DNA from 2 places in the Amycolatopsis sp. NBC_00345 genome. Region 1 is predicted to be linked to the other one. Evidence: riboswitches for the same ligand, from Rfam matches in the RefSeq annotation. Region 1 holds a riboswitch; the other holds the start of a gene.

Region 1 (8,633 bases):
GCTCGACGAGGCCGAGCAGCCCGAGCTGGTCGGGCTCCACGAGGATCCCCGCCGCGCGCACGCCGCGTCGCGCCGCCTCGGCCTCGGCGCGCTCGCCGACGCCGCCGGGCACGGAGACCAGCAGGCCGTCCTTCTTCAACGACGGCAGCCAGCGCAGGTCGCTCTGCTCACCGACCAGCCCGAGGACGACATCGACGTCCGCGGCCGTCGCGCTCTCGTCGCGGTAGTCGATCGGCTCGTCGACGCCGATCGAGCGCAGGAAGCCGTGCTTCGCCGCGCTGGCCGTGCCGAGCACGTACGCGCCGCGGGCCTTGGCGATCTGCACGGCGAGGTGGCCCACGCCGCCCGCGGCCGCGTCGACGAGCACTCGCTGTCCACTCTGGACTCCCGCGACGTCCACCAGCGCCTGCCACGCGGTCAGCCCGGCCAGCGGCAGGCCCGCGGCCTCGGCGTGCGAGATCCCGGCCGGCTTGCGTACGAAGTGCCGTGACGGCGCCGTCACGTAGTCCGCGTACGCCGCCGCCTCGTGGGGGAACAACGGCATGCCCAGCACTTCGTCACCCTCGCGCACGCCGGTGGCGCCGAAGCCCACCTCCTCGACGACGCCGGAGACATCCCAGCCGAGCGTGTACGGCGGCTCGCCGAGGAAAACCGGGTGGGCGCGGGACTTCCAGTCCACCGGGTTGATGCCGGCGGCGTGCACGCGCACCAGCACCTCGGTCGGGCCGGGCACCGGGCGGGCGGCCTCGATCACCTGCAGCACCTCCGGGCCGCCGAACTCCCGCTGGGTCACCACGCGCATCTCGGTCTCTCCTTTTGTTGTCGTTCGTGAACCGAGCTCCTATGCTCAGGCTGTTCGTCACTTTTCGCTAGAAGGCACTTTTCGGTAAAGTAGGTACCTGATGGAAACTACCTGTGACCAGGACGGACCCTGGGACGTCTACCTGAAGGGCTGTCCATGCCGCGACGTGCTGGACCTGCTCGCGAACAAGTGGACGGCCCTGGTGCTCGGTTCGCTCGCGCGGTGCCCGCACCGTTTCGGCGAGCTGCGCCGGGCCGTCGACGGCATCAGCCAGAAGATGCTGACGCAGAACCTGCGCAGCCTGGAGCGCGACGGCTTCGTCACGCGCACGGTGTACCCGACGACCCCGCCGACGGTGGAGTACGCGCTCACCAAGATGGGCGCCGAGGTCGGCGCGCACCTCATCGCGCTCAGCTCCTGGTCCCAGACGAACTTCGACCGTATCCGCGACGCCCGCTCGACCTACGACAACCGCGTGCTGGAGCCGGTCACCTAGCGTTCAATCGTCCTTTTCGGACAATGCGCCCCAATGTGGCGTTGGTTGCGTTGGGCGCACCCAATGTGGCGTTGGTTGCGTTGAACGCACCGAACGCCACATTGGGGCGTTTCAGGCTCAGCCGAACCGCGGGCCGACGTTCAGTTCGCGGGCCCGCAGTTCCGCGACGTCGCGGCTTTCGGCGATGCCGGGGGACGGGGTGAGGCCCCACTTGCGGATCAGCTTGATCACGGACGCCGGCTGGTGCGCGGTGACCAGCCGGTCGACCTCGGTCCGCAGGTCCTCGGGCAGGCTGTCCCACAGTGCGCGGGTGCTGGTTTCGTCGGTCACGCCACCCAGTCTGGCCGCTCAGTCCGCGAGCCGCCAGAACGGCGAGACCGGGCCCACCCCCGCGCCGAGCGGGTACGCCTCCGCGACGCACCGTTCGATGAAGCGCTTCGCCCGCGTGACGGCCGTCGGCACGTCGGAGCCCTTCGCCAGCGAAGACGTGATGGCCGACGCCATCGTGTCGCCGCCGCCGTGGGTGTTCTTCGTGTCGATGCGGGCGCCGGTCAGCTCGATCAGCTCGACGCCGTCGTAGAGCAGGTCGACGCAGGTCTCGGTGTCGTACATGTGGCCGCCCTTCACCAGCACCCACCGCGAGCCGAACTCCAGCAGCGCCTCGGCCGCCTTGCGCTGCGTGGCCGCGTCGGTGACCTCGATCCCGGTGAGCAGCCGCACCTCGTCGAGGTTCGGCGTGATCAGCGTGGCCCTCGGGAACAGCTCGGTACGGATCGCATCGAGTGCCTCCTCGCGCAGCAGCGCGTGCCCGGTCATCGACGCCGCCACCGGGTCGACCACGAACGGCGTGTCCGTGTGCCGTCCGATGTGGACCTCGTCGAGCGTCTTCGCCACCGCCCGGATGATCTCGGCGGTGGCGAGCATGCCCGTTTTCGCCGCGTGCACACCCATGTCACCCGCGACGGCCTTGATCTGCGCGGTGACGACGTCCGCCGGGATCTCGGTGAAACCCTGCACGCCCAACGAGTTCTGCACCGTGACGGCGGTCATCGCGACCAGCCCGTGCACGCCGTTCGCGAAGAACGTGCGCAGGTCGGCCTGCACGCCCGCACCACCGCCGGAGTCGGACCCGGCGATGGTGAGGACAGTGCAAGGAACTGTGGTCATGGCTTCTCCGCGGGAAAAAGCACGTCGGCGCAGGTCATTTCCCGACCACGGGCAGGTACACCTTGTTGCCGGCCTCGCCGAACTCGGCCGACTTCTCCGCCATGCCGGCCTCGATGGCATCCACAGTGGACAGACCGTGCTCCTCGGCGTACTTGCGCACGTCCTGGGTGATCCGCATCGAGCAGAACTTCGGCCCGCACATCGAGCAGAAGTGCGCCGTCTTGGCCGGCTCCGCGGGCAGCGTCTCGTCGTGGAACGAGCGCGCGGTGTCGGGGTCGAGCGACAGGTTGAACTGGTCGTTCCAGCGGAACTCGAACCGCGCCTTGGACAGCTCGTCGTCCCACTCCTGCGCGTGCGGGTGGCCCTTGGCGAGGTCGGCGGCGTGCGCGGCGATCTTGTACGTGATCACGCCGGTCTTCACGTCGTCGCGGTTGGGCAGGCCGAGGTGCTCCTTCGGCGTGACGTAACACAGCATCGCCGTGCCGTACCAGCCGATCTGCGCGGCGCCGATGGCCGAGGTGATGTGGTCGTACGCCGGCGCGATGTCCGTCGTGAGTGGACCGAGGGTGTAGAACGGCGCCTCGCCGGTCAGCTGCTCCTCGATCTCGACGTTCTCCTTGATCTTGTGCATCGGCACGTGGCCGGGGCCCTCGATCATCACCTGCACGTCGTGCGCACGCGCGATGTGCGTCAGCTCGCCGAGCGTCTCCAGTTCCGCGAACTGCGCCCGGTCGTTCGCGTCGGCGATGGAGCCGGGGCGCAGGCCGTCGCCGAGGGAGAACGTGACGTCGTACTTCCGCAGGATCTCGCAGAGTTCCTCGAAGTGCGTGTACAGGAAGGACTCCTGGTGGTGCGCCAGGCACCACGCGGCCATGATCGAGCCGCCGCGGCTGACGATGCCGGTGACGCGGCGCGCGGTCAGCGGGATGTAGCGAAGCAGCACGCCGGCGTGCACGGTGACGTAGTCGACACCCTGTTCGCACTGTTCGACGATGGTGTCGCGGTACACCTCCCACGACAGCTTTTCCGGGTCGCCGTCGACCTTCTCCAGCGCCTGGTAGATGGGCACGGTGCCGACCGGCACGGGCGAGTTGCGGATGATCCACTCGCGCGTCTCGTGGATGCGCTTGCCGGTGGAGAGGTCCATGATCGTGTCGGCGCCCCAGCGGGTGGCCCACACCATCTTGTCGACCTCTTCCTCCACAGAGGACCAGACGGCCGAGTTCCCCATGTTGGCGTTGATCTTCACCAGGAACTTCTTGCCGATGATCATCGGCTCGGTCTCCGGGTGCTTGCGGTTGACCGGGATCACCGCGCGCCCGCGCGCCACCTCGTCCCGCACCAGCTCGGGGGAGCAGCGCTCGCGCGCGGCGATGTATTCCATCTCCCGGGTGATCACGCCGGCTTTCGCCCAGCCCAGCTGGGTGTCGTGCGTGCGCCCGTCGGCCCAGCCGGTGCGCAGCGGGTGAAGTCCATTGTGGACGTCGATCTTCGCGTCCGGATCGGTGTACGGCCCGGAGGTGTCGTACACATCGAAGTGCTCACCGTTCGACAGGTCCACGCGCCGGGCGGGCACCCGGAGCCCGGACTCCGTCCGGTGGTAGACCTTGTGCGAACCGGTGATCGGCCCCGTGGTCACGGAAGGCGTGATGGCGGCCTTGTTCTCCAGCGTCGTCAACGACGTTCACTCCCTACGCCGGCATTACCCGGTCAGGTTCATGCGGTCGGTGACGCCGGGTGTCCACAGACAGACACCAGTCACCCTCTCAGCCCGCCAAGGCGCGAGCTCCCGCGTTTTTTGAGTTGGGGTTGCGTCACCGACCATGCCATGACGACCCCGGCGGCACAAGCCTGTCACTTTGCCGGCTGGTGGCTTCTTCACCGGATCGGACCATGCGGGCGCCAGGGATCGACGTAACAATCGCAGGGCTTTGCGCAACTGTGCGCGCTACGTCTCACCTGGGGTTGATATGCGAAAAGTCTTCCTACTGGCGCTCGCGGCGCTGCTGGTGACCAGCCTGGTCCCCGCCGCCGCGACCGCCGCCGGCAGCGGGGGTGAAGCACCCGGCGCGCCGGGCACGCGCCCGAGCTGGCTGCCCGCGGACAAAACCGGCTTCGGCACGGCGCGCGAGGCCGGCAGCGACATCTGGTTCACCCTGCAGGCCGGGCGGATGTCGGAGGTCTACTACCCCGACCTGTCCACGCCGAGCGTCCGTTCGCTGGAGCTGGTGGTCAGCGACGGGCGGAGCTTCGCGACCGTCGACTCGTCCGCCCGCGCGCAGCAGGTGCGCCGCGTCGACTCCGGCAGCCTGACCTACGAGCAGACCATCACCGACGACCAGCACCGCTGGCGCCTGCGCAAGACCTACGTCACCGACCCGGCGCGCGCGAGCGTGCTGGTGGACGTCGACTTCACGTCGCTGACCGGGCGGCCGTACCAGCTCTACGCCGTCGCCGACCCGGACCTCACGAACGACGGCTCCGACGACTCGGCCCGCGCGTCCGGCCCGCTGCTCACCGCGAGCGACGCGACGACCGCGGCCGCGCTGACCGCGGCACCGTCGTTCACCAGCACGAGCGTGGGCTACGACGGCGCGTCCGACGGCATCACGCAGCTGACGAAGACCCGCAGGCTTACGCCGTATGCCAGTGCGGGCAAGGGAAACGTCGTCCTGACCGGGCAGACGGCCGCCGACGGCGTGCGGTCGCGGCACGTCACGCTCGCGCTCGGGATGGGCGCGAACAGCTCCGCCGCGGCGGACAACGCCAAAGCGTCGCAACGGCGTGGCTTCCGCGACACCGAACGCGCCTACGACCGTGGCTGGCAGGGGTACCTGCGAACGGTGAGCAGGCCGCCGTCGTCGCTGAAGACCGGGAGCGAGCGGGACCTCTACACCGCGTCCGTGCTGACGCTGGCGGCGAGCGAGGACAAGCACCACCCGGGTGCCTTCATCGCGTCGCCGAGCATGCCGTGGCGGTTCGGGAACAACGACCCGGAGTACTCGCCGTCGGGCACCTACCACCTGGTGTGGCCGCGTGACCTGTACCAGATCGCCACCGGCCTGCTGGCCGCCGGCGACCGCGCGGCCGCGAACCGGTCCGTCGACTACATGTTCGGCACCCAGCAGCTGCCGGACGGGCACCTGCCGCAGAACAGCAATGTCGACGGCAAGCCGTACTGGACGTCGGTCCAGCTCGACGAGACGGCGTTCCCGATCGTGCTGGCGCAGCAGCTCGGGCGCGCCGACGTGTGGCCGGGCGTGAAGAAGGCGGCGGATTTCCTGCTGAACTACCGCGCGGACAACGGAAAAACGTCGCCGTACACGCAGCAGGAGCGCTGGGAGGAGCAGGACGGGTACTCGCCGTCGACGATCGCGGCGGTGATCGCCGGGCTGGTGTGCGCCGCCGACCTGGCGTCCCGCAACGGCGCCGCGGCCGACGCCCGGCGTTACCTCGTGGCGGCGGACGCGTTCAAGGCCGGGCTGGCGAAGCAGACCATCACGACCAACGGCCCGCTGTCGAAGGACCCGTACTTCGTGCGGCTGACCAAGGACGGTGACGCGAACGCCGGGACGAAGTACAACCTCGGCAACTCGTCCGTCACGATGGACCAGCGCGCGGTGACGGACGCGGGCTTCCTCGAGCTGGTGCGGCTCGGCGTCTACGCGCCGGACGACCCGGTGATCCGCAACAGCGTCAAGGTCACCGACGCGGACATCTCGTACACCACGCCGAACGGCCAGTTCTGGCACCGCTACACGAAGGACGGCTACGGCGAGCAGGCCGACGGCGCACCGTGGGACTACACGTTCCCGTCGGAGAGCCGCTCGACGTTCGGCCGGCTCTGGCCCCTGCTGGCCGGCGAGCGCGGCGAGTACGAGCTGGCCGCCGGTGACCGCGCCGCCGCGGCCGGCCGGCTGCGTGACCTGGGCCGGGTGGCGAGTTCCGCGGACACCATGCCGGAGCAGGTCTGGGACGAGAACCCGCCGTCGGGCAGTCCCGGCTTCGCGCCCGGCACCCCGACCGGCTCGGCGACACCGCTGGCCTGGACGCACGCGCAGTACGTCCGGCTCGCCTGGGCGGTCAAGGACGGCTCGGTGATCGAGCAGCCCGCGGTGGTGCGCTGCCACTTCCTCGGCTGCTGACCGCTCGTGAGTGGCGATGACGGTTAGAACCGTCATCGCCACTCACGAGTCCCTGGGCCGGACGCCGTTAAGGCCTCCTTACCCGCGTCCTACGCGGGTAAGGAGGCCTTAACGGAACCTCAGGCGTCCGCGGGTTCCTTGGGCGGCGTCCAGCTCAGGCCGGGGACGCCCCACTTGTTCTTCTTCAGCATCTTCTTCGCCGCGCGGGCGTGGCGGCCGACCAGGCGGTCGAGGTAGATGTAGCCGTCGAGGTGGTCGGTCTCGTGCTGGAGGCAGCGGGCGAAGTAGCCCGTGCCCTCGACCTCGATCGGGTTACCGTCGATGTCGAAGCCGGTCACCTTGGCCCACGAGGCGCGGCCGGTCGGGTACGACTCGCCGGGGGCCGACAGACAGCCCTCCCAGTCGTCGTCCGGGTCGGGCATCGTCTCCGGGATCTCCGAGGTCTCCAGCTTCGGGTTGACCACCGCGCCGCGGTGCTCGACCCCCTCGTCGTCCGGGCAGTCGTAAACGAACAGCCGCAGGTCGAGGCCGATCTGGTTGGCCGCGAGGCCGACCCCCTCGGCGGCGTACATCGTCTCGAACATGTCCTCGACGAGGGTGCGCAGCTCGTCGTCGAACTGCGTGATCTCGCGGGTCGGCTGGTGCAGCACCGGATCGCCGGCGATGCGGATGGCGTGGACGGTCACGAGCGGCGAGTTTAGTCGGACCCTTCTGCTACACCTGGATCGGACCGTGACGCGCCGTGTCGGATGCCCATGTCGAGACTGGGTTCCGTGGTTGAATGGCGGCCGCGGAAGGACAGCCGAAACCGAGCACGAGGAGCCGCATGGACGCCGCGGAGTCGATGGCTGAGGACCAGCCGTCGCCGCCGGAGACTGGGCCGTCGGAGACTGTGGGTGGCCTGACCGAGCGCGAGATGCAGATTCTCGCCTTCGAGCGTCAGTGGTGGCGTCATGCCGGCGCCAAGGAGAACGCCATCCGTGAGCGCTTCTCGCTGTCCTCGACCCGCTACTACCAGCTACTGAACACGCTGCTGGAGAAACCCGAGGCGGTGGAGGCCGATCCGATGCTGGTGAAGCGGCTGCGCAAGACGCGGGCCGCGCGGCAGCGTAAACGCGGCGCCCGGCGGCTGGGGATCGAGCTGTCATGAGCTTCTTCTCGGGACTGTCCCGGCCACTGCGGGCCGCGGGCGTCGCCCTGATCGGGGTGGCCGTGGTCGCCGCCGTGATCGGTGGCGTCAGCCTGGCGACCAGTGGCGGGTCCGACAACAACACCGCCGGCCCCAGCGGCACGGCCGGGCCCTCGTCCCAGCCTTCGTCGTCTGGTGGCCCGTCGTCCTCGGCGCCGAGCTCGAGCGCACCCTCGTCACCCAGCTCGCCGCCCTCTTCGTCGCCCGCGCCGGGCTCGTCGTCGGCGGTCCCGCCGGGCGGCCAGCCCACCGGCCAGCCGGGTCAGCCCGGTGGGCAGCCGGGCCAGCCGGGGTCCGACCAGCAGGCGTCCAACAAGTGGGTCACCGTGCGGGTCTACAACAACTCGCTGATCAAGCACCTGGCCGAGCAGGCCGCGGACGACTTCCGCAGCGGGGGCTGGAACGTGCCCGAGGTCGGCAACTACTCCCAGGGCGTCATCGACCACACCACGGCCTACTTCCGCCCCGGCACCGACGAGGAGGCGGCCGCGAAGCAGCTGGCCACCGAGTTCGGCTTCCAGGCGCTGCCGCGGTTCGAGGGCATCCAGGACTCGAGCCCCGGCGTGATAGTGATCATCACCAAGGACTACCAGAGCGGCCACAAGGGCAGCTGAACAGCACGAACGTCAAAGGGGGCCACCCAGCCGGGTGGCCCCCTTTTTTCAGCGTTCCTGCTGCGCCTGGGCGTAGGCCTCCAGCGTGGCCAGCTGCACGGGGTCCAGCGACGGCCGCACGGCCTTGCGGGCCTTGGCCAGGTGCGCGGACGTCACCTCGTGGGCCTCCAGCGACTCGCGCATCGCGGTGAGCGCGGCCTCGCGGATCAGGGCGGCGCAG
Region 2 (8,633 bases), 660 kb from region 1:
AGGTACTGACGAGAGATCTGGCTGCGGTGTCGGCATCTTGGCCTGAAAGCCAGGCGGCGATGGCGGTCTTCAGTAGGGCCGCGGTCTGCCCGAAGATCATTTCGGACGAGTTGACCAGGTCGAAGCCGGCGCGGTCGATCGTGAGAGTCCCTGCGGGGAGATCTGGCCCCTCGGCGAGTGTATTGGCGACCGTTTGGGCGAACGGGTCAGGCAGGCCGATGGTGAACGGCTGCCTCCACAGCGCACTCGGGCACGTCGGCTCTTCGTCGGCGTCGAACAATCCGAAGGGCGCCACGGCGACAGCGAACTGGGTTTGGCTGCCCGGACCAGGCACGAACTGTCCGCCGAGAAGTGCGCGCGGAGTAATGCTGCTTAGCCGTCGCAGGACTTCGACGTGCATGCGCACGGCGCTTGACGGGACACGAGTGGCCGGGCGGGATGCGCGCAACCAGCCAGCGGCCTGGTAGGCAGCTGGGTGGTCGCCTTCGCTGATCGTGACGAGTCCGTGCCGTTCCACTTCAACTATCGGCATAGCGGTATCAGCCCGTTCGTCTTGCGCCACCAGGGACTGAACAGGCCCTGCGTGAATCGGGGGTGGCGCCGCGAGCGTCGGTCCGGTGGATGCCGGACCGACGAAGACGCGGTGGAGCTCAGCCGATCAGGCCGAGCACCAGAACCGCGAGCAGGGTGACGGCCGTGGCGAACGTGGTGACCCACGCGCGCTGAGTGCTGGAGAGGGCGATCGAGGTGCTGTTCATGACGTGTCCTAGCGGGGCGAGTGCCGGATATTCCGCTGGATTAGCGCCTCGATCATGGACTGTGTTACCGCCTGTGGCTGAGATCACGTCGGTTACGCGCGGTGTGCCAGAGCACACCGCCCGCGGCCGCCACCATCAAGCCGAATGAGATGGCTCCCACCACGATTGCCTGAGTCATCCCGTAGTCCTCCCTGCGTTGGTGAAACCTCATAGGGAGGACGCGCGAGAGGGCCGTTGGTGTTGCCGTCGTATCGGAGATCACACCTGGTCAGAGGGCTGCGAGCACCTCGTCGATCTGCCGGGCCAGTGCGAAGTCCTTCGCCGTCAGGCCGCCTTCGGAGTGGGTGCTGAGCCGGAAAGTGAGCGTCCGCCAGCGGATGTCCATGTCCGGGTGGTGGTCGGCGGCCTCCGCCAGTACCGCGACGCGGTCCACCGCCTCGATGGCCTGCGGGAAGCTCTCCAGCTCAGCTGTGCGGATGATCGTCACCTCCGAGCGGTGCCAGTCGGTCAGTCCGGCCAGGGCTTCGTCGGCCTGCGAATCGTTCATGATTTTCGCCATGTACCCAATGGTGGTCCTCTCTCGGCTACGCTGCACGGTTGCCACGGGAGTCCGGTACGCCGGGCTGAGAGGCGGGTGCCCGAGACCCGCGACCGTTCGCACCTGAATCCGGATCATGCCGGCGCAGGGAGGCCCGACTCTCCTGCTACCGGCCAGTGCAGGAGGGCAGATGAACCCGCGGACCGCACGCACCGCGCTGGCGGTGGCCACGGTCGCCGTGCTGGCGAGTGCCTGCTCGTTGTCCAGTGGCTCGGGCGGCGACGCCCAGCAGACCCCCGAGGTCACGCTGGTCACGCACAACTCGTTCGTCGCGCCCCAGGACGTGCTCGACGCCTTCCAGCGCCGCGCCGGCATCAAGCTGAAGGTCGTCAAGTACGGCGACGCCGGCGAGCTGACCAACAAGCTGGTGCTCACGAAGGCGAACCCGATCGGCGACGTGGCTTACGGCGTCGACTCGACGTTCGCGTCCCGCGCGCTCGGTGAGGGCGTCTTCCAGCCCTACACCAGCCCGGAGGCCGACCGGGGGTCGCAGCGTTACGCCGTGGACCCCGAGCACCGGCTTTCCGCCGTGGACCTCGGCGACGTCTGCGTGAACGTCGACTCCGGCTACTTCGCCGGCAAGAGCCTCCCGGAGCCGAAGACGTACGACGACCTGGCCGACCCGAAGTACAAGGACCTGACCGTGGCCGAGGACCCGGCCACCGCGTCGCCGGGCCTGGCCTTCCTGCTGGGCACCATCGCGAAGTTCGGCGAGCAGGGCTGGCAGGGGTACTGGACCAAGCTGAAGGCCAACGGCCTGAAGGTCGACAGCGGCTGGGAAGAGGCCTACACCAAGGACTTCTCCGGCTCGTCGGGCAAGGGACCGCGGCCGATCGTTGTCTCGTACGCGTCGTCGCCCGCCGCCGAGGTGGGCGACGACGGCAAGCCGCGGACCAAGGCGCTGCTCGACACGTGTTATCGCCAGGTCGAGTACGCGGGGGTGCTGACGGGGAGCAAGCAGGCCCCGGAGGCGCAGAAGGTGGTCGACTTCCTGCTCTCGCAGCAGTTCCAGACCACGGTGGCGGCGAACATGTACGTCTACCCGGCGCGCCAGGGCGTCGACCTGCCCGCGGGCTGGGCGCAGGTGGCACCGCTGCCGACGAGCCCGGCCACGCTGCCCGCCGACCAGGTGCAGGCCGGCCGGGAGAAGTGGATCGGTGCATGGCGCTCGCTCATGGGGGCCTGACCCCGGCGCGCACCGTCCGCACCGCCGGGCTCGCTCTGCTCGGGCTGCTGCCCGTCGCGTTCCTGGTGGTGTTCTTCGCGTGGCCGGTGGTGGCGATCGTCGGCCGCGGCTTCTCCGCGGGTGGCGTCGACACCGTGCTCGGCGACCCGCAGACGTGGCGGCTCGCCGGGTTCACGCTGGCCAGCGCGGCGGCGTCCACGGTGGTCGCGGTGCTGGCCGGCCTGCCGGTCGCGTACCTGCTCGCGCGCGTGCGGCTGCCCGGCGTCGGGCTCGCGCGCACGCTGGTGCTGGTGCCGTTCGTGCTGCCGACGGTGGTGGTCGGCCTCGCGTTCCGCGCGATCTGGCCGGACGGCGGCGTGCTGCCGCTGGTGCTGGCCAACGCGTTTTTCAACGTCGCCGTGGTCGCGCGGACCGTCGCCGGGCTGTGGTCGCACCTCGACCCGCGCGCGACGGAGGCGGCCCGTGCCCTGGGCGCGTCGCCGTGGCGGGCGTTCCGCACGGTGACGCTGCCCGCGCTCGGCCCGGCCGTCGCGTCCGCGGCCGCGGTGGTGTTCCTGTTCTGCGCCACCAGTTTCGGCGTGGTCCTGATCCTCGGCGGCGGGCACTACCGCACGCTCGAGACCGAGATCTACCTGCGCACCGTCGACCTGCTGGACCTCTCGGGCGCGGCCGCGCTGTCGCTGATCCAGTTCGCGGCCGTGCTGGCGGCATTGGCGCTCGGCGCGATGGCGCGACGACGGCGGGAGAACGCCGTCCGGCTGCGGTCCGCGCTGGTCACGGCGCGTCGTCCGCGCGGCGGGGAGTGGTGGACGATCGGCGCCGCCGTGGTGGTGCTCGCGCTGCTGATGACGCCGATCGTCGCGCTGCTGGTCGAGTCGGTCTCCGGCTCGGACGGTTGGAGCCTCGCCGGGTACCGCGCGCTTTCCGGCACCGGTGCGAACGACGCGCTGCAGGTCTCCGGCTGGACGGCGGCGAAGAACTCGCTGGCCGCGGCCACCGACGCCACGCTGCTCGCGATGGCCGTCGGCGTGCTGGCCAGCGTGGTCCTGGTCGCGTTGCGCCGCGCGCCCGGCCGCCTCGCCCGTGGTATGGGCGAGACGATGGACGCCGCGCTGATGCTGCCTCTGGGCGTCTCCGCCGTGACGGTCGGCTTCGGTTACCTCGTGACGCTCGACGCACTGCCCGGCGACCTGCGGACGTCGCCGATGCTCGTGCCGCTCGCGCAGGCGCTGGTGATCATCCCGCTGGTGGTGCGGATGGTGCTGCCGGTGCTGCGCGCGGTGGACGTCCGGCTGCGCCAGGCCGCGTCGACGCTCGGGGCGAGCCCGGCGCGGGTGTGGCGCGAGATCGACCTGCCGCTCACGGCCCGCTCGCTGGTAGCGGCGGCGGGGTTCGGTTTTGTCGTGGCGCTGGGCGAGTTCGGGGCGACGAGCTTCCTCGCCCGCCCGGACGCGCCGACCCTGCCGGTGGCCGTCGCGACGCTGATGGGGCGGCCGGGCGAGCTGAACAACCAGATGGCGTACGCCGCGTGCGCGCTGCTGATGGTGGTGACCGTGGCGGCCGTCGCGCTGATCGACCGCTTCGGCTCGGTCCGCGGGCACGGCTCGGTAGGGGAGTTCTAGTGGCACTGTCGGTACGGGACTTGACCGTCCACTATGGATCATTCACGGCGGTGCGCGACGCGCGCCTCGACATCGCCGACGGCGAGGTGCTGGCGCTGCTCGGCCCGTCCGGCTCGGGGAAGTCCACGCTGCTGCGCGCGATCACCGGCCTGGAGCCGTCGACGTCGGGCTCGGTGAGCTGGGACGGCACCGACCTCGCGCCGGTCCCGGTGCACCGCCGCGGCTTCGGCCTGGTGTTCCAGGACGGGCAGCTGTTCCCGCACCGAGACGTCGCCGCGAACATCGCGTTCGGGCTGCGGATGCACGGCGTCCCGCGGCGCGAGCACGCCGCGCGCGTGACGGCGCTGCTGGAACTCGTCGGGCTCACCGGCTTCGAACGACGGCGCGTGACGGAGCTGTCCGGCGGCCAGGCCCAGCGCGTCGCGCTCGCCCGCGCGCTGGCGCCGGAGCCGCGGCTGCTCCTGCTGGACGAGCCACTGTCCGGATTGGACGCGGGACTGCGTGAGCAGCTCGCCATCGACCTGGCAGACCTGTTGCGGCGCAACAAGATCACCGCACTGCTGGTGACGCACGACCAGGAGGAGGCGTTCACGCTCGCCGACCGCGTCGCCGTGCTCGACACCGGGGAGATCCGCCAGGAGGGCGCGGTCCGGTCCGTGTGGCAGCGGCCGGTGGACGACGGTGTGGCGCGGTTCCTGGGCGTGACCACGTTCGCCGACGGCGTCGCGGCGGGCGGCGTGGCGCACACGGCGCTCGGCGATGTCGCGCTCGCCGCGATCCCGGACGGCCCGGTGCGGCTGGGCCTGCGCCCACACGCGTTGCGCGTCGCGGAAGATGGTCTCGCTGGTGAGGTGACGGCCTCCGTCCACCGCCGCGAGCACGTGCGGCTGGTGGTCTCCGCCGGTGGGTCCACTGTGGACGCCGTCGCGCCGGTGACGGCGGACCTGCGCGCGGGCGATCCCGTCCGGCTCGCACTGGACCCGGACGGGATCGCGATCGTCGGCTGAAACGCCGTTAAGGCCTCCTTACCCGCGTCCGACGCGGGTAAGGAGGCCTTAACGGACAACGAGGGACTCAGCCGTCGCGGGTGGTGAGGCGGGCGTAGGCGATGGAGAGGCCCACCACGATGTAGCAGACCGCGCGCAGGGCGCCTTCGCCCAGCATCGTGGACGTCATCGGATCCTGGAGCACCTCGGCCGGGGCCAGTGTCCAGTTCTGCGTGAGCAGGAACGGGTGCAGCCAGTCCAGCGAGGTCAGGAAGCCGAGGATGGTGAACACGATGTTCCCGGCCAGCACCGACACCACGACGAGCATCGGGTGCTCGGTGAAGCTGGACACGGCCAGCGCCACCGCGCCCACCGCCCACAGCTGCAGCACGATCCAGGCCGCCGCCAGCAGGATGCGGCCCAGGGCGTCCACAAGGGACAGTGTGTTGCCGGACAGGGTGAACAGCGAGCCGGTGCCGTTGATGATCAAGCCGGTGACCACGCCGGTCACGCACATGGACAGCACGGCGACCAGCGAGACCGTCGCGACGCCGAAGGACTTGACCACCAGCAGCCGGCCCCGGCTGACCGGGGCGATCAGCCAGCCGCGCAGCGTGCCGTGGGCCGCTTCGCCCGCGATGGCGTCCGCGCCGGCCATGGCCGAGGCCAGCGGCAGGAGCAGCGTCAGCGTCATCACCATCGCGGCGATGGGCAGCACCAGCGCGTTGTTGACCGCGGCCCCCAGCAGCGCGCCGCCGCTGTTGTCCGGGCCGCCGCCGGCATCGCCCTGGCCCACCAGGGTGAGCCCGATGCCGATGACGATCGGGACCAGCGCCAGCAGCCCGAGCACGGCCAGCGTGCGCGGCCGCCGGAAGATCCAGCGCAGCTCGGCCGTGACCAGCCTGGGCAACGGCACCGTGTCGTGGCCCGTGCGCGGCGCGGGAGCCGCGAGTGCCTGCGTGGTCATGCGTCCCCCTCGGTGAAACTCTCGGCGGGTTCGGAAGAACCGGCCGCCGGGCCGCCTTCGGTGAGCCGGGCGAACAGGTCCTCCAGGCCCGTGCGCGCCCGGGTGGCCTCGTGGACCGCGACCCCCGCGCCCACGAGCACCTCCAGCACCCGTGGTGCGGCCGTGGCGGTGAGGTCGGCGCGGACCCCGTCCGGCGTCAGCCGGGCGCCGATCCGGTTCTCCCGCAACGTCTCCACCGCGAGCTCGGCGTCGGGCGTGCGCACGAGCAGCGCCGCGTTCCCCGACTCCAGCAGCTCGGACAGCTCCCCCTGCGCGACGACGTTGCCGGACTGCAGCACCGCGACATGCGTGCACGTCGCCTCGACTTCGGCGAGCAGGTGCGACGAGACGAGCACCGTCACGCCGTCCGCGTGCAGTTCGGCCACGATCCTGCGGATCTCCCTGGTACCAGCGGGGTCGAGGCCGTTCGTCGGCTCGTCGAGCACGATCATCTTGCGCGGCACGAGCAACGCCCCCGCGAGCCCCAGCCGCTGCTTCATGCCGAGTGAGTAGCCCTTGTACCGGCGCCGCGAGGCGTCGGTGAGGCCGACGCGCTCCAGCGCCGTGTCGACCGCGGACGGGATGCCCGCCGAGGCCAGCCGCGGCTCGGCCGCCGCGAACCGGATCAGGTTGTCCCGCCCGGAAAGGAACGGGTGGAAGCCCGGCCCCTCGACCAGCGCGCCGACGTCGGGCAGCGCGTGGGCCGCCCCGTCCGGCATCGGCCGGCCGAGCAGCTCCACCTCGCCCTCGGTCGGGCGCACGAGCCCGAGCAGCATCCGGATCGTGGTGGTCTTGCCCGAGCCGTTCGGCCCGAGCATGCCGAGCACCGCGCCTTCGGGCACGTCGAGGTCGACGTGGTCCACCGCGACCGTGCCGCGGTAGACCTTGCGCAGGCCCCGGGTCCGCGCGGCGAGCGGGACCGCCGGGGCGGACACCTCCTGGGAGGTACCCGCCCCGGTTTCAAGCGAGCTGGTCGCTGTGTCCGTCACCTGGTGCCCAGCGCTTCGTAGAGGACCTGCTCCGGCACCGCGCCGGCGGCGAAACGGCCGTCGTCGGTCAGTACCGCGCCGCCCACCTTGGTGGTGAACAGGTAGCCGCTGCCCCAGGTGCCGCTCACGCGCTTGGCCACGCGGCTGAGCAGCTTCTGCGGGTCGACGCCCTGGCCCTTGGCCGAATCGGACGACCCCTGCTTCGGCGCGAGCGTGCCGGCCGGCAGCTTGCCCGTGATCACGGTGTCCCAGCCGTCGCCGACGATCTTGGTGTCCTGCTGGGCCTTTTCGGCGTCCGCCTTGGTCTTGTCATCGACCTTGGCAGTCTTCTCAGTCACCTTCGCGCCCTGCGGCGGGGTGAAGGCGAACTCGCTCGCCGCCTGCGGCGTGAACTCGATGTCGGAGAACGCCAGCTCGAGCGCCGGAGTGGTGGTTCCGTTGCTCAGCACGGAAAGCCGCAGCGGCATCCGGGTCTGCGAGTCGACCGCGACGCGGATCTCGCGCAGCAGCGTGCGCTCGGTCGGCTTCGGGGTCAGGACCAGCTCGTAGGCCGGCCGGTCGGCCACCGTGGCCGTGCCGTCGACGGAGACGGTGCTGCTCTCGCGGACCTTGGCCAGCAGCTCCGTGGCCGCCGACGCCGGGTCCGACATCTTGTCCGCGCCGGCGCCCGCACCGGGCTTCGCGGCGACGTCCGCCGGCACCGTCGTCTTCGTGACGGTGTTGTTCTTCGAGTTGTAGTCCCAGACGGTGGCGCCGTCGTGGATGATCGTCTCCTGCGAGCTGCCCTGCGCGAGCGCGAGCTTCGACTTGCCCGCGCCGTCGCTGAAGACGTGCGCGGAGTCGACGTTCAGCGCGCTCGCCCCCGGGATCGCGTTCCCCAGGCTCGGCAGCCCGAGGTTGTTGCTGACACTCACCGTGCCGTCGAACGCCCCCGGCTTCGCGGTCATCACGGACTGGACCAGGTTTTCGGCGCTGACCTGCGGCAGCGTCGGCGCGGCGCCCGCCGAGGCCGGCATGGCCACGACAACGAGCCCGCCGACGCCGAGCGCGGTGCCGACGACCGCGGCGGTGATCGCTTTCTTCTTCGGATCCATGGTGTCTCTCCCTGTGTCTCCGGGCCCCAGTGTGCCCGGCTCCCGGGTCAGAGGCTTCCCTCCCGAGGCTGAGATACCCCTGAATGCTGGGCCGTCGCGGCTGAGATCGCGCTGAGAGCTCGCGCAGGAGCAGCGGAAACCGGCCATGATGAGGCTCGTGAACCCTCGAGTGCTGGTGGTGGACGACGAGCCGGGCGTGCGGAAGGCGCTTCAGCGCGGGCTGCGCGCGGAGGGCATGGACGTGGTCACAGCCGCCGACGGGCCGACCGGGCTGCAGCTCGCGCGCACCGGCACGTTCGACGTGGTGCTGCTCGACATCATGCTGCCCGGGCTGTCCGGGTACCGCGTGCTGGAACGGCTGCGCGCGGAGAACGTGGCCACACCCGTGCTGCTC

What was found. Region 1 has a riboswitch for thiamine pyrophosphate ahead of thiC (phosphomethylpyrimidine synthase ThiC). Riboswitches for the same ligand answer to the same signal wherever they lie in the genome.
Region 2: another riboswitch for thiamine pyrophosphate. It lies ahead of OG943_RS29410 (thiamine ABC transporter substrate-binding protein); the one in region 1 lies ahead of thiC (phosphomethylpyrimidine synthase ThiC).

The regions. Positions count from the first base shown of each region.
Region 1 is NZ_CP107995.1:7,235,895-7,244,527, reverse strand. Features, by position in the region: gene OG943_RS32555 (NADP-dependent oxidoreductase) at 1-802, opposite strand, end outside; gene OG943_RS32550 (winged helix-turn-helix transcriptional regulator) at 903-1,298, shown strand; gene OG943_RS32545 (hypothetical protein) at 1,416-1,628, opposite strand; gene thiD (bifunctional hydroxymethylpyrimidine kinase/phosphomethylpyrimidine kinase) at 1,647-2,465, opposite strand; gene thiC (phosphomethylpyrimidine synthase ThiC) at 2,500-4,143, opposite strand; TPP riboswitch at 4,137-4,268, opposite strand; gene OG943_RS32530 (glycoside hydrolase family 15 protein) at 4,436-6,610, shown strand; gene OG943_RS32525 (peptide deformylase) at 6,730-7,296, opposite strand; gene OG943_RS32520 (DUF3263 domain-containing protein) at 7,437-7,760, shown strand; gene OG943_RS32515 (LytR C-terminal domain-containing protein) at 7,757-8,413, shown strand; gene OG943_RS32510 (AAA family ATPase) at 8,462-8,633, opposite strand, start outside.
Region 2 is NZ_CP107995.1:6,573,767-6,582,399, reverse strand. Features, by position in the region: gene OG943_RS29420 (hypothetical protein) at 1-400, opposite strand, end outside; gene OG943_RS29415 (4a-hydroxytetrahydrobiopterin dehydratase) at 1,027-1,317, opposite strand; TPP riboswitch at 1,351-1,464, shown strand; gene OG943_RS29410 (thiamine ABC transporter substrate-binding protein) at 1,487-2,542, shown strand; gene OG943_RS29405 (ABC transporter permease) at 2,518-4,164, shown strand; gene OG943_RS29400 (ABC transporter ATP-binding protein) at 4,164-5,171, shown strand; gene OG943_RS29395 (ABC transporter permease) at 5,239-6,117, opposite strand; gene OG943_RS29390 (ABC transporter ATP-binding protein) at 6,114-7,091, opposite strand; gene OG943_RS29385 (LolA family protein) at 7,142-8,239, opposite strand; gene OG943_RS29380 (response regulator transcription factor) at 8,385-8,633, shown strand, end outside.